4 regions of the Pantoea sp. X-Soil-MYKO-1785 genome follow, and region 1 is predicted to be linked to each of the others. Evidence: riboswitches for the same ligand, from Rfam matches in the RefSeq annotation. Region 1 holds a riboswitch; each other region holds the start of a gene.

Region 1 (3,843 bases):
CACGGTAGCAGGAAATGCGGACATAGTTACTCCTCCTTCATGGCATCTGCCGGATGATAAAGCTCACCACCCCGGCTGCGAAATTGTTCAGACATCTGTGCCATGCCAACCTCAATCGGCTGCGCGCTGGCTTGCTGGCTTGCGGCAAAATCCCGCACCTCCTGAGAGATTTTCATTGAGCAGAATTTAGGGCCGCACATTGAACAGAAGTGGGCCACCTTGCCGGATTCCTGAGGCAGGGTTTCGTCATGCATTGCGCGCGCGGTATGCGGATCGAGCGCCAGATTGAACTGATCTTCCCAACGGAATTCAAAGCGCGCTTTTGACATCGCATTATCCCGGATCTGCGCACCCGGATGGCCTTTAGCGAGATCGGCGGCGTGCGCAGCAATTTTGTAGGTGATCAGACCCTGTTTTACATCCTCTTTATCGGGCAGACCAAGATGTTCTTTGGGGGTGACGTAACACAGCATTGCGCAGCCGAACCAGCCAATCATTGCGGCGCCGATACCAGACGTAATGTGGTCATAGCCGGGCGCAATGTCGGTGGTGAGAGGACCGAGCGTATAGAAGGGGGCCTGGTGACAAACATCGAGCTGCTCTGTCATATTACGGCGGATCATATGCATCGGGACGTGGCCGGGGCCTTCAATCATCACCTGCACATCATATTCCCAGGCGATCTGCGTCAGCTCGCCCAGCGTTCGCAGTTCGGCAAACTGCGCTTCATCGTTAGCATCCTGAATCGAGCCAGGGCGTAAACCATCGCCCAGCGACAGTGAGACATCGTAGGCCGCGCAGATTTCACAGATTTCGCGGAAATGCTGATAGAGGAAGCTCTCCTGATGATGCGACAGACACCATTTCGCCATGATCGAGCCGCCGCGCGAGACAATGCCGGTCAGCCGTTTTGCCGTCATCGGCACGTAGCGCAGCAACACGCCAGCATGAATGGTGAAGTAGTCAACGCCTTGCTCAGCCTGTTCCAGCAGCGTATCGCGGAATACTGCCCAGTTGAGCGCTTCGGCCACGCCGTTCACTTTCTCCAGTGCCTGATAAATCGGCACTGTGCCGATTGGCACCGGGCTGTTACGCAAAATCCATTCGCGCGTTTCATGAATATTACGGCCAGTAGAGAGATCCATCACTGTATCGGCGCCCCAGCGGGTCGACCAGACCAGTTTCTCTACCTCCTCCTCAATCGACGAGCTGACCGCTGAATTGCCGATGTTGGCATTCACTTTGACCAGAAAGTTACGTCCGATAATCATCGGTTCCGATTCAGGATGGTTAATGTTGGCGGGAATAATCGCCCGGCCTGCCGCCACTTCCTGACGCACAAACTCCGGGGTGATGTTATCTGGCAAATACGCGCCAAAACTGTGGCCCGGATGTTGTTGCAGTAACACCTCACTGCGAATTCGCTCACGGCCCATATTCTCCCGCAGGGCGATAAACTCCATCTCCGGCGTAACGATGCCCTGACGGGCGTAATGCAGCTGCGTGACGCAACGGCCGGCGAGGGCGCGACGCGGCGTGGGCAGCGCGTCAAAGCGCAGGTGATCGAGGCTATCATCCGCCAGACGCTGCTGGGTATAGTCTGAACTGCGCTGTGGCAGCGGCTGGCTGTCGTTGCGTTCTTCGATCCAGCCCGCCCGCAACTTTGTCAGTCCACGATGCAGATCAATCTGCGCAGCGGGATCGCCATAGGCACCGGCGGTGTCATAGACCGGCACCGCCTCATTCTGCTCATACAGCGGCTGTTCTTTACTGCCGCCGACCGGGGTCGGACTGAGCCTGATTTCGCGCATTGGCACGCGAATATCCTGCCGGCTGCCGGTAATCCAGATGCGTTCAGAACGGGGAAATGCGCTGCCGCCTTGCAGTGAATCGATAAATTCCTGCGCCAGGGCACGCTGTTCACGACGGGTCATTTTTGAGTCAGACATAGCAATCTTCCAGTAAGTGGGAATGATGCTTGTCCGGAGTTCGGAAGGAGTAACAGCACGGGCAGTGCAAAAGACTGGCGTACCGATAATATTTACTCTTGTTCCCTTCGCAGGTTCTAACCTGATCAGGTTCCGCGGATCCCGAATTAACGGTCTCAGCCCAACTGGGCACTCCGACAAGAATGCGGTTTTACGCTGCGGCTGGCAGAGCGCCCGCTGAAGACGAAAAACCTTAACGTTCAAACAGAAAAAAATGGGTTCTTCTGGCGTCGGCCATCAGAACCCCTTCAGCATAAAAGGGCTGCAACTGAATCACAACCCCTTTACCTGCGTTTAACCTTATGCCGGACGAGCAATCTGGCTGTCATTGGCCACCGGTGGTGGTGCCAGGTGGTTATCCCACGCCAGCTGGATCAGCTTGTCTTCCAGCGTAAAGCGCGCCTCCAGCACTTCACCGACTTCAGACAGCGCCTGCTGGAACGTCATGCAGTTATCGTCATCGATCGCCTGCTGCAGATGGCCATCATACAACTGCATCAGGCGTTCAGTATTGGCTTCCAGCGGGGGATAGATTTGGGCTGCCGCGATCATCGGGCTGTCACCGCTCATCTCACTGATGATGCGTTCGTAAATACTAAAGTGACCGGCGGAAAGATAATCGACCAGGCCATGACAAAAGTTATCCAGCGCCTGCTCATCGAGGCGGGTCAGGGCTTCTTTATTGGGTTTAAGTCCGACCAGATGATAATAGGTTACTAACAGCTGGCGACGGGCTTCCAGCCACGAATCGACCAGTTCGTTACTGCCACCTACGCGTTCGGCCAGGACGTCTAACTGGTTAAGCATATCTAACTCCATGTGAGTTATAGTTGTTTATCTACACACTTAACATCAGGACTTCAGCGTGCGAGTTGACGCTAAGGATGACGAAATAAATGCAATGCGAAATCTCAAGCGTAGACGCTGGATGGTGGATTGTCAGCCACGAGCAGAAACTTTGGTTGCCGCAAGGTGATTTACCCCACGGAAGCGCCGAAAATTTTGGTCTGACTGGCACCAAAGCCCGGGTAATTGGCGAGTGGCAGGGGGAAAAAGTCTGGCTGATTTGCGAGCCACGTGCAGAGAGCATGTTCTCGGTGCGGCAGCTGATCGATCTGGATGTCGGACTGTTTCAGCTGGCGGGCCGCGGCGTACAGCTTGCGGAGTTCTACCGTTCCCATCGCTGGTGCGGCTACTGTGGTCACGAAATGCACCACAGCAAACATGAGTTTGCCTGTCTGTGCAGTCATTGCCGCGAGCGATATTATCCGCAGATTGCGCCCTGCATTATCGTGGCGATCCGGCGTGGCGATGAGATCCTGCTGGCGAATCACGCCCGTCATCGTAATAACGTTTATACCGTACTGGCTGGATTTGTCGAAGTCGGCGAGACGCTGGAACAGGCGGTGGCACGTGAAGTGATGGAGGAGAGCAATATCCGCGTCAAAAATGTCCGTTACGTCACCTCCCAGCCGTGGCCATTCCCGCAGTCGCTGATGACGGCGTTTATGGCGGAATATGATAATGGCGATCTGCAACATGACGGCAAAGAGCTGTTGGATGCGGCCTGGTTCCGTTTTGATGCCTTGCCTTTACTGCCGCCACCGGGCACCGTGGCGCGCCGCCTGATTGAAGATACCGTCGCCCTGTGCCGCGCCGAAGCGTGAAAGTGCTACACTACACGCCTGAAATTGAGAGAGTAATGAAATGAGTGAACTGAAGAACGATCGTTATTTGCGTGCCCTGTTACGTCAGCCAGTCGATGTAACGCCAGTGTGGATGATGCGCCAGGCCGGACGTTATTTACCAGAATACAAAGCGACGCGCGCCGAAGCGGGTGACTTTATGTCGCTGT
Region 2 (3,843 bases), 450 kb from region 1:
GGCGACCATAAAAGCGAGGTAGACCGGATTGATGCGGCGCTGCCGCGTTAACAGCGATTTCATACCGAAATCCCTTACAGGATGAACAGGGGAAGAGAAGAAGGGTAGACGATACCGTGCAGCATGAAAAAAGCCAGCAGAGATCATCTGCTGGCGGTGTAATTGCACCCTACTCAGAAAAGCATCCCGCTGAACAGCGGCATGAGGGTCGAACGCCATTCATAGCTGAATGCCTCCCGCTCTTCCCATAGAGCAAAGTTTGCCCTTAAAATGCGGCAAGAAAAACAGAGCGCTTTTCACCGGGAGTTCCTCTTTTATGTTCTCATCTCGCCTGAAGCAGCAGTTCATACGCCTGTGGCAAAGCTGCCAGGGGCAGACGCAGGAGATCACCCTGAGCGAACTGGCTGACCTGCTGCACTGTTCACGCCGGCATATGCGCAACTTACTCAACCGGATGCAGGCGGCCGGCTGGTTAATCTGGCAGGCCGAAGCCGGACGCGGTAAGCGCTCACAACTGACCTTCTGCTACACCGGGCTGGCGCTACAGCAGCAGCGCGCTGAGGATCTGCTGGATCAGGATCGCATCGATCAGCTGGTGCAACTGGTCGGCGATAAGAATCAGGTCAGGCAGATGATTGGCGCTCACCTTGGCCGCAGTTTCCGTCAGGGAAAACACATTCTGCGGGTGCTTTACTACCGCCCGCTGCTGAATTTGCTGCCGGGCTCCGCCCTGCGCCGCTCCGAAACCCATATTGCCCGCCAGATTTTTAATGGCCTGACGCGCATAAATGAGGAAAATGGGGAAATAGAGGCCGATATTGCCCATCACTGGCAGCAGACTTCCCCGCTCCACTGGCGCTTTTTTCTGCGACCGGCGATTCGCTTTCATCATGGTCGCGAACTGGAGATGGCCGATGTTATCGCCACGCTGGAACGTCAGCGTCAGCAGCCGCTGTTTTCCCATATTCAACAGCTCGACTCGCCCGCTCCGTGGACGCTGGATATCACCTTAAGCCAGCCCGACGACTGGTTACCCTGGTTACTGGCCAGCGTCAGTGCGATGATCCTGCCGCGCGAGTGGCCCACGCAGCGCGACTTTGCCCGCCAGCCGATCGGCACCGGCCCTTACAGCGTGATCCGCAATCAGGAAAGTCAGCTGAAGATAGAAGCCTTTGATGATTATTTTGGCTTTCGCGCGCTGATTGATGACGTCTCTATCTGGGTACTGCCGGATATCAGCGATGAGCTGGTCTACGCAGGTGTGCGCCTGCAGGGCGACGGCGCGGATGAGATCCAGGAAGAGAGCCGGCTGGAAGAAGGCTGCTACTATTTGCTGTTTGATCAGCGTTCGGAAAAAGGCCGTGACGAGACGATACGGCGCTGGGTCAGCTATCTGTTCAATCCCATCGCCCTGCTCAACCACGCCGGCGTCGGCTATCAGCGTTACTGGTTTCCGGCCTATGGCCTGCTGCCGCGCTGGCATCACCGCCGCGATCTTACCCCGGTCGAAAAGCCGCCCGGCCTGACTCACCTGACGCTCACCTGGTACAGTCAGCACGTTGAGCACGAAGGCATTGCCAATGCGTTGCGTCCGCTGCTGGCGCAGCACGGCGTTACGCTGGAGACGCGTGAAGTCAGTTACGAATGCTGGCATCAGGGCGAGGCCGACAGCGATATCTGGCTCGGCAGCGTGAACTTCACGCTGCCACTGGCCTTTTCACTGTTTGCCCAGCTGTATGAGATCCCGCTGCTGCATCACTGTTTGCCGATCGACTGGCACGCTGATGCCGCCCGCTGGCGTGAAAAAGCGCTGCCGCTGGCCGAATGGAGCAAGCGGTTAGTGGAAGAGGCCGGTCTGCATCCGCTGTTCCACCACTGGCTGCTGCTTGAAGGTCAGCGCAGCATGCGCGGCGTGCGGATGAATACCCTCGGCTGGTTCGATTTTAAATCTGCCTGGTTTGCGCCGCCCGCGCTGTAACGCTTTCGCGCTGACGCTGAAATGACTAGAATGTGACGTTCTCAACGGGGTGCCGCCTGCTGACCGCAAACGGCTGAGAGAGACCCGTCGAACCTGATTCGGTTAATACCGACGTAGGGATTTGAGAGGCCTGCTGCTCAGATCCTTTGCGACTCATCCCCTATTCTCCTGAAGGAGCGCAAAGTGTTTAACAAAGTTCTGCCACTGCTGCTGTTACTTTCCACCCCGGTACTGGCTGCCAAACCGGTTCTGACGGTTTACACCTACGACTCCTTCTCCGCTGACTGGGGCCCCGGTCCGGCGGTCAAAAAAGCCTTTGAAGCGCAGTGCGATTGCGAACTGAAATTTGTCACGCTGGAAGATGGCGTGTCGCTGCTGAATCGCGTGCGAATGGAAGGCAAAAACAGCAAAGCGGATGTGGTGCTGGGACTGGATAACAACCTGCTGCAGGCGGCGCAAAAAACCGGTCTGTTTGCCGCCAGCAAGGTCGATACCGCGCAGCTGACGCTGCCGGGTGGCTGGCACGACAGCACCTTTGTTCCGTTTGATTATGGCTATTTCGCCTTCGTCTATGACAAAACCCGCCTGAAAAATCCGCCGAAAAGCCTGAAAGAGCTGGTAGAGAGCCCGGAAAAATGGCGGGTCATCTATGAAGATCCGCGTACCAGTACCCCGGGATTAGGTCTGCTGCTGTGGATGCAGAAAGTCTATGGCGATCAGGCCCCGCAGGCATGGCAAAAGCTGGCGCAGAAAACCGTGACGGTCACCAAGGGCTGGAGTGAAGCCTACGGTCTGTTCCTGAAAGGCGAAGGCGATCTGGTGCTGAGCTATACCACCTCGCCGGCCTATCACATCATCGAAGAGAAAAAAGAGAACTACGCCGCCGCACCGTTTGCCGAAGGCCACTATCTGCAGGTCGAGGTTGCTGCGCAGTTAGCCAGCAGTAAACAGCCGAAACTGGCGCAGCAGTTCATGCAGTTTATGGTCTCGCCGGCGTTCCAGAACACCATCCCGACCGGCAACTGGATGTATCCGGCGATCAAAACCACCCTGCCTGCTGGCTTCGCCACGCTGCAGGTGCCCGCCACCGCGCTGCACTATTCGCCGGAAGAGGTAGCCAGCCAGCGCTCTGGCTGGATTAGCCAGTGGCAACGCGCCGTCAGCCGCTAATGCCGCGCTGGCTGATCCCCGGGTCGCTCGCCACGCTGCTGTTAATCAGCGTGGCGCTGTTCGCCTTTATCTCGCTGTGGAATGCCGCGCCGGTCACCGACTGGCGTAGCGTGCTGCTGGATGAGTACCTGCAGCACGTTGTGGCGTTCTCCTTTGGTCAGGCGCTGCTCTCCGCCCTGCTGTCGTTGCTGCCTGCAGTGCCGCTGGCGCGCGCCCTCTATCGCCGCCGCTTTCCCGGTCGTCAGCTGTTGCTGCGTCTGTGTGCCATGACGCTGGTGCTGCCGGTGCTGGTGGCGGTGTTTGGCCTACTGACGGTCTATGGCCGCGTCGGCTGGCTGGCGCAGATGTGTCAGCTGCTGGGCATTGACTATCACTTCTCACCCTATGGGTTACAGGGCATTTTGCTGGCGCATGTTTTTTTTAACCTGCCGCTGGCGACGCGTCTGATGCTGCAGGCGCTGGAGAGTATTCCGGCCGAGCAGCGTCAACTGGCCGCACAGCTTGATCTGCGCGGCTGGCACCACTTTTGCCTGCTGGAGTGGCCATGGCTGCGTCGTCAGCTGCTGCCGACCGGCGCGCTCATCTTTATGCTCTGCTTCGCCAGCTTCGCCACCGTGCTGTCGCTGGGCGGTGGCCCCCAGGCCACCACCATTGAACTGGCGATCTTTCAGGCGCTCAGTTACGACTACGATCCC
Region 3 (3,843 bases), on a different replicon from region 1:
AGCGTGCGAGCCAGATCGAGATAACCCGGACTGACGCGGCGCAGGCCATCATAAAAGGCCGAGGTCACCGGGAAGAAAATCACCAGTACCGCCATCGCCACTTTGGCGCTCATGCCGAAGCCAAACCACAGCACCAGCAGCGGTGCCAGTGCAAAGACCGGAATCGCCTGGCTGGTGAGCACCAGCGGCATCATCCAGCGCTGCAGACGTGGCGAAAACGTCATGCCGAGCGCCAGCAGGCAACCCAGTACTACGCCAATCGCCATTCCACTCAGGATTTCAGTGAAGGTGATCAGGCTGTGATAGCCGAGCCAGCTCTTACTGGTCCAAAGCGCCTGCGCAACGGCCGCCGGTGAAGGCAGCAGAAACGCCGGCACCGGCAGCAACGTCACCAGCCACCACAGCGCAATCAGGCCGCTGCACAGCGTGATGCCACGCCACAGCGGGGCAAAGCGGCTGAGCTGTTTCATAGCGTCACCTTAGCCAGCTGTTGCAGCAAAGCGGCCTGGCTGCGAATCACGCCAGCATCATCAGGCGCGCGCGGCGGCTGACCCGCTAATGGCGGGCAGGGTTCAATGCCTGAGCCGGTCAGCACCCGCATATGATGGCTGAGTCGGCAGGCTTCCGCCGCGTCGTGAGTGATCAGCAACACGGTATGTTGCGCCAGCACCCCGGCGGCCAGGGTCTGAATCTGGCTGCGGGTCAGCGCGTCGAGCGCGGAAAAGGGCTCGTCCATCAGGACAATCGGCTTTCGTGCATATAAGGTGCGCGCCAGTGCGGCCCGCTGCCGCATGCCGCCAGACAGGGTGGCGGGCCGGGCCGTTGCGTAGCGAGTCAAACCAACCCGCGCCAGCAGATGCTGCGCCCAGTCGCGGTCCGGTTTTTCGCCGTGCAGACGACTGGCCAGGCAGACGTTTTGCTCCACGCTCAGCCACGGATAGAGCAAATCCTGCTGGCCCATCCAGGCGATCCGCCCGGCCAGCGGCAGGCCATCACTGCCGCTGACCAGCCCGGATGTCGGCGGCGTCAGGCCAGCAATGACGCGCATCAGGCTACTTTTCCCGACGCCGCTGGCACCCAGCAGCGCAGTGAAGGCCGCGGCGGGGATCTCCAGGTCGAGTGAGTCGAACAGTCGATGCGAACCGAAATCCAGCCTGAGCTGACGGACAGAGATGCCCGGTGGCGATAACCGCGTTGAACCGTTCATCGGGATGCAGTCAATGAGTCATTCAGGCCCATCTGCTGCTGGTCGAGGCCCATCTGCCAGAAGTCGGATTCCAGCCGGGTGGCGGTAGTGAATATCGTCGCCAGTTGGTCGAATCGCTCAGCCCCGGCGCGCTGTTGGGCCAGCGTTTCAAACAGATTCAACGCCGCGCGAACACCGGCCAGATAATCGGCATCGCCGTAATTCTGAATCCAGTCGGCGTAAGGATTGCCTGCGATCACCGTCGCGGGATGGTGTAACAGCGTCAGGCCGATTTCAGCATAGCCGGCAACGCACGGCATTAGCGCGGTCATCAGCTCAAGCGCATCTCCGCTGTGGCCGACGTCCAGCACGTAACGGGTGTAGTTGATTGTTTCAACGGCTTCGGCCTGGCTGGCCAGCACGGCTTCGCTGATCCCCCACTGCTGGCAGTAAGCCACATGCAATGGCAGTTCATTGACGATGGCGTTGAGAGATGCCGTTGCTGCACGTAACGCTGCCGGGTCGTGCAGTTTACTGACCAGCAGCCCATAGGCGCGGGCAAAGTGCAGCAGAAACAGATAATCCTGGGTGAGGTAATGACGAAAAGCGGCAGGAGGCAACTGGCCCTGGCCGAGCTGCTGCACAAAATCGTGCGACACGTAGGCGTGCCAGTGATCGCCCGCCTGGTGACGCAGGCGGCCATAAAAGCCGGTGTCGAAAAGCGCAAGTGACATAGGATCTCCATTAACGGTTCGTTAACATAAGGAGATCCGGGCATACGATGAAGAACAGGCAAAAACGCAGAAGATGATGCAGAAACGTTGCCGACCCGTCCCTTCGCTGGCATGACCCAGATCAGGTTCAAAGGGTTCGGCTTGCGCCATCTCAGCCCATTACAGGACACCCCTCGGAGACGTTTGTTATACGATAATTATCTGCTGAATACAACGGCACGCCGCAGTCCAGCTCAACCAGTCGCCCGCTTACTGCTGCGGGTCGGCTGACCAGAATAGCCTGTTCTGTCGATACAAGGTGACAGCGTCACTCCAGATCTTCACCATTGCTGGCGATCACTTTTTTATACCACCAGAACGATTTTTTCCGGCTGCGCGCCAGCGTGCCGTTGCCCAGATCGTCACGATCGACATAAACAAATCCGTAACGTTTACTCATTTCGCCGGTCGAGGCGGCAACCAGATCGATGCAGCCCCAACTGGTATAACCCATCACCGGCACACCGTCCGCAATCGCATCGCCCATCGCCCGGATATGTTCACGCAGATAGCTGATGCGGTAATCATCTTCAATCTCACCGGCGTCATTAAAGGTATCCCGTGCGCCCAGACCATTTTCGACCAGAAACAGCGGCTTCTGATAGCGGTCATACATCATATTCATGGTGATGCGTAAGCCAAGCGGATCAATGCCCCAGCCCCATTCACTGCGCGTCAGATGCGGGTTGGTCAGAGATTTCACCACGTTGGCGGCGCTGCTGTTAAGCTCGTTCATCTCTGCTGACGCGCAACGCGAGGCGTAGTAGCTGAACGAGACAAAATCGACGCTGTTTTTCAGAATCTCAGCATCGCCGTCGTCAATCTGCAGGCTGACCCCTTTTTCCCGAAACAGGCGGGCCGCGTAGGCGGGATAGTATCCGCGCGCCTGCACATCAATAAAGAACAGGTTTTCGCGGTCTTTTTCCAGCGCCGCCCAGACATCTTCCGGTTTGCTTGACCATGGATAGAAGTTGCCGCCCGCCAGCATGCAACCGACCTGATTAGCCGGATTTATTTCATGGGCGATTCTGGTCACCAGCGCGCTCGCCACCAGCTCATGATGGGCCGCCTGATACTTAACCTGCTCATGATTTTCACCTGCTTCAAACACCAGCCCGGCACCGGAGAACGGACTGTGCAGCAGAATATTGATCTCATTAAAGGTCAGCCAGTACTTCACCAGACCGTCAAATGCCTCAAAGCAGCTGCGGGCATAGCGGGCAAAAAAGTCGATCATCTTGCGGTTGCGCCATGAGCCATATTCAGTAACCAGATGCATCGGCACGTCAAAGTGACACAGCGTAACCAGCGGTTCGATATTGTATTTACGGCACTCTTCAAACACCGCCCGGTAAAAGGCGATCCCCTGCGGATTCGGCGTCAGCTCATCCCCATTCGGAAAGAGACGGCTCCAGGCGATAGAGGTGCGAAATACGCTGAATCCCATTTCCGCCATCAGCGCAATGTCTTCCGGATAGCGATGATAGAAGTCTATTGCGTCGTGGCTGGGGTAAAACTCATCGTCACGCAGGGTGAAACGTTGCTCCAGGCCTAACTTCACCGGCATCCGGTGCGGACCGTGGGGGATCATGTCAACGGTGGTTAAACCCTTTCCGCCTTCACGATAGCCTCCCTCAGCCTGGTTGGCGGCTAACGCGCCGCCCCATAAAAATCCTTGCGGGAATCTTGATTCAGACATGAAATCCTCTGTTTTGGGTCAGAATTGCCGGTTAGTTGGCGTTAATCGCGTTGGTTCGTTCGGTCACCGAAGCCGATGATGGCGCAGCCGCAGTCGTAGAATCCGGCTCGGTTTCAGGAATGTCCTCGAAACCTAAAATCAGCGTCAGCACAAACGACAGCACTACCGACAGCACCATCACCGCC
Region 4 (3,843 bases), 2.6 Mb from region 1:
CCAAAGGCGTCACCTACTGCCCACACTGTGACGGCCCGTTGTTTAAAGGCAAGCGCACCGCAGTTATCGGCGGCGGTAACTCCGGCGTTGAAGCGGCGATTGACCTGGCCGGTATTGTTGAACATGTGACGCTGCTGGAGTTTGCCGGTGAAATGCGCGCTGACCAGGTGCTGCAGGATAAACTGCGCAGCCTGAAAAACGTAGATGTGATCCTGAATGCCCAGACCACCGAAGTGAAAGGCGACGGCAGCAAGGTGACCGGTCTGCAGTATATCGACCGTACCAGCCAGACCACGCACGAACTGGCGCTGTCCGGCATCTTCGTTCAGATCGGCCTGCTGCCTAATACTCCATGGCTGGAAGGCGCGGTTGAGCGCAACAAAATGGGCGAAATCATCATTGATGCCAAGTGCGAAACCAGCCTGAAAGGCGTGTTCGCGGCGGGTGACTGTACCACGGTTCCGTACAAGCAGATCATCATCGCCAGCGGCGAGGGTGCGAAAGCCTCACTGAGCGCCTTTGATTACCTGATTCGTACCAAAGCGGCTGAATAAGTTTTGCGATAGCCACGCAACAGCCCCTCGACTGATGTTGAGGGGCTTTTTTTTAATATCCCGCCAGCGTCATCAGCATCATCCACAGCGGCGTGGTCACCGCAGCAAACAGCGTCGAAAACAGCATGCTGGCAGCGGCCGGGCCGGTAATCACATTAAACTTCTGCGACATCAGGTAGACGTTGACCCCGACCGCCATCGATCCCAGCAGCACCACCACTTTACTCTCCAGCGGCGGCAGGCCGGTCAGCCAGGCGATGGCCCACACCGTCATCGGTTGCAGCACCAGCTTGAGCAGGCAGAGGGTATAACTCTCTTTCAGTCCTTCCCGCACCCGGTAATGAGCGAGGCTCATGCCAAGAGTAACCAGCGACAGCGGGGCGGCGATCGATCCCAGCATCCGCAGCGGTTCCGCGGCCAGCAGCGGCAGCGGACGCTGCAAAAAGCTCCAGCCGGTACCGCTGAGAATGCCAATAATCAGCGGATTCTTCAGCACGCCGATCGCGGTGCGTCCCAGCCCCTGCAGCGAGAAGCTGCCCTGTTTCGCCCACTCAACCGAGATTGTCAGCAGGGTCCAGAGGATCAGGCTGTTAAACACCAGCACCAGCGCCACCGAGGGCAGGGACGCTGGCCCCAGCAGCACCGTCGCCACCGGAATGCCGAGCATCACGTTATTGGAAAAGATGCCGCCCAGCGCGAAGACCGAGCCAGCAACGCCATCCAGCTTAAACAGCCGTTTTGCCACTATCCGGCCGACGATAAACACCAGCAGGCAGCTGCCAAAAAAGGCCAGCAGCAGCCGCGCGTCAACCGGCGGGCTCTGGTAGAAATGGCTCATCACGCCAAACAGCATGCAGGGCAGCGCGACGTTGAACACGAAGCGGTTCATCCCTTCGCTGATGCTGGCGGGCCATTTACCCAATCGCGTCAGGCCGTAGCCCAGCAGGATAAGAATAAACAGCGGTGCGGACAGATAGATTTGATGACTTAAGCTTTCAAACAGCAGTGGCATAGAGAGAGTCTGATCAGACGATGATTAGTTACCAGACTAACAAATTGCTAACTAACTGTTAACTTTAACTGTGTCTGAGCCGCTCGCCGTCAGGGCCGCTATCCCAGCCAGCGGCGCGCCTGTTGATCGCTGATATCCCGATAATAAACACGATGAATTGTTTCGCCGCAGCGCAGACAGCGGGCGGAAATATAGGTGGAAAGATAGTATCTGCCGTTTGGCGCGATAGCGCCACGGCGTTCGATAATAATGTCCTGCCATCGATGACGGTGTGGAATAAGCGCTGACAATCGCATCATACATCCTGAATAGTATGAAGTTCCGCTCCTGGAGTGGTTTAACTCCATGAAATGAGGTGTTTTTTCGGCGATGCTCTACGCAGGCTAATTATTATGGCTGGCTACCGCTTATGGGCGGAACCCGATGCCGCGATGGGCAGCACCTGTGCTCTGGCTTAAATGGCTACCTCAAAAGAGGTAGTTTTATGGCCCGCAGCATTAAGCCTGTTTTTGCCGTAGCGAGAATTGATCAGGATCATGCGAAGTGTCAGCGGCGCGAGGATGGGTGACGTGGCTGTGGCTTGCTTTCGCGGCGCCACCTCCTTATGCTGCAGGCTGTAACACGACTCGGGGTGCCGCTTTCCATACGGAGAGGGCTGAGAAATACCCGTATTACCTGAACTGGATAATGCCAGCGTAGGGAAGTCTGATGCCTGACCGCATTCGCCTTCTTGTTCGCCGGTTGGGAGCTATGATGACACATCAATCTCAACACCTTTCTGCTGCGCAATTCGCGCCCATTCTGCACCGTTTCCGCCGTCAGTCACCGCTGGTGCACTGCATGACCAACGACGTGGTACAAAACTTCACCGCCAATGTGCTGCTGTCGCTCAACGCTTCGCCAGCGATGGTGATTGATGCGGAGGAAGCCGCGCAGTTCAGCGGCTTTGCCGATGCCTTACTGATAAACGTCGGAACGCTGACCGTTGAGCGCCAGCAGGCGATGCAGGCGGCAGTCATGGCCGCCAGGCAGGCGGGAACGCCCTGGACACTGGACCCGGTGGCGGTCGGCGCACTGACGCTGCGCACCACTTTCTGCCAGCGGCTGCTGAGCCAGCAGCCGGCGGTGATCCGCGGTAACGCGTCAGAGATCATGGCGCTGGCGCAACAGGCCAGCGGCGGACGCGGAGTGGATAGCCTGCATCAGGCGGATGCAGCGCTGGAGGCTGCCCGGCAGCTGGCCCGCGACTATCAAACGCTGGTGATTGTGACCGGCGAAGTAGACTACGCCACCGACGGCCAGCGCACCTTTGCCATTCGCGGCGGCAGCCCGTTAATGACGCGGGTGGTCGGCACCGGCTGTGCGCTGTCGGCGGTGGTAGCCGGCTTCAGCAGTCTGAGCGGCGATCGGCTGCTCAACGTTGCCAGTGCCTGTCAGGTGATGGCGCGGGCCGGTGAACAGGCGGCGGCAAGCTCAGCCGGCCCCGGCAGTTTTGCCACAGCGTTTCTTGATGCGCTCTGGACGCTGGAGGTTGACCATGAAACGCATTAATGCACTGACCATCGCCGGGACCGATCCCAGCGGCGGGGCAGGGATTCAGGCTGATTTGAAAACCTTTTCAGCGCTGGGCGCGTATGGCACCAGCGTGATCACCGCGCTGGTGGCGCAAAATACCCGTGGCGTTCAGTCGGTCTACCGGATTGATGCAGACTTTGTGGCCGCCCAGCTCGACTCGGTGCTGGACGATGTGCGCATCGACAGCGCTAAAATTGGCATGTTGTCGGAAACCGCCATCGTCGGGCAGGTTGCGGCGCGGCTGAAACGCAGCGCAATTCCTTTCGTGGTGCTGGATACGGTGATGGTGGCGAAAAGCGGCGATCCGCTGTTATCCGCCGATGCCATTGCCAGCGTCCGCGAACTGCTGTTACCGCAGGTGTCGCTGATTACGCCGAATCTGCCGGAAGCAGCAGCGTTGCTGGGGTGCGCGGTGGCGGAGAGCGAAGCGCAGATGCGGGCGCAGGGCGAGGCGTTGCTGGCGGCGGGATGTCAGGCAGTATTGATCAAGGGCGGTCACCTGACGGCTGATAACAGCCCGGACTGGCTGATCACCCCGTCGGGCCAGCAGCGGTTCAGCACCGCGCGGGTCAATACCCGTCATACTCACGGCACCGGCTGCACGCTGTCAGCGGCGCTGGCGGCGTTGCGTCCGCGTCACGCCGACTGGGCTGATACGATCACCGAAGCGAAAGCCTGGCTGCAGCAGGCGTTGTTACAGGC

Evidence for each region. Region 1 has a riboswitch for thiamine pyrophosphate ahead of thiC (phosphomethylpyrimidine synthase ThiC). Riboswitches for the same ligand answer to the same signal wherever they lie in the genome.
Region 2: it holds a riboswitch for thiamine pyrophosphate, as region 1 does, so the genes downstream of both, thiB (thiamine ABC transporter substrate binding subunit) here and thiC (phosphomethylpyrimidine synthase ThiC) in region 1, are expected to answer to the same signal.
Region 3: it holds a riboswitch for thiamine pyrophosphate, as region 1 does, so the genes downstream of both, tenA (thiaminase II) here and thiC (phosphomethylpyrimidine synthase ThiC) in region 1, are expected to answer to the same signal.
Region 4: it holds a riboswitch for thiamine pyrophosphate, as region 1 does, so the genes downstream of both, thiM (hydroxyethylthiazole kinase) here and thiC (phosphomethylpyrimidine synthase ThiC) in region 1, are expected to answer to the same signal.

The regions. Positions count from the first base shown of each region.
Region 1 is NZ_AP036000.1:237,928-241,770, forward strand. Features, by position in the region: gene thiE (thiamine phosphate synthase) at 1-24, opposite strand, end outside; gene thiC (phosphomethylpyrimidine synthase ThiC) at 27-1,949, opposite strand; TPP riboswitch at 2,035-2,135, opposite strand; gene AC6I8D_RS01085 (Rsd/AlgQ family anti-sigma factor) at 2,289-2,795, opposite strand; gene nudC (NAD(+) diphosphatase) at 2,885-3,655, shown strand; gene hemE (uroporphyrinogen decarboxylase) at 3,696-3,843, shown strand, end outside.
Region 2 is NZ_AP036000.1:686,701-690,543, reverse strand. Features, by position in the region: gene AC6I8D_RS03055 (MFS transporter) at 1-63, opposite strand, end outside; gene sgrR (HTH-type transcriptional regulator SgrR) at 317-1,978, shown strand; TPP riboswitch at 2,014-2,116, shown strand; gene thiB (thiamine ABC transporter substrate binding subunit) at 2,162-3,148, shown strand; gene thiP (thiamine/thiamine pyrophosphate ABC transporter permease ThiP) at 3,124-3,843, shown strand, end outside.
Region 3 is NZ_AP036001.1:376,512-380,354, forward strand. Features, by position in the region: gene AC6I8D_RS21730 (ABC transporter permease) at 1-470, opposite strand, end outside; gene AC6I8D_RS21735 (ABC transporter ATP-binding protein) at 467-1,207, opposite strand; gene tenA (thiaminase II) at 1,204-1,920, opposite strand; TPP riboswitch at 2,002-2,104, opposite strand; gene AC6I8D_RS21745 (6-phospho-beta-glucosidase) at 2,228-3,658, opposite strand; gene ascF (PTS cellobiose/arbutin/salicin transporter subunit IIBC) at 3,690-3,843, opposite strand, start outside.
Region 4 is NZ_AP036000.1:2,807,776-2,811,618, reverse strand. Features, by position in the region: gene ahpF (alkyl hydroperoxide reductase subunit F) at 1-554, shown strand, start outside; gene AC6I8D_RS13445 (AEC family transporter) at 607-1,566, opposite strand; gene AC6I8D_RS13440 (hypothetical protein) at 1,665-1,862, opposite strand; TPP riboswitch at 2,184-2,285, shown strand; gene thiM (hydroxyethylthiazole kinase) at 2,320-3,117, shown strand; gene thiD (bifunctional hydroxymethylpyrimidine kinase/phosphomethylpyrimidine kinase) at 3,104-3,843, shown strand, end outside.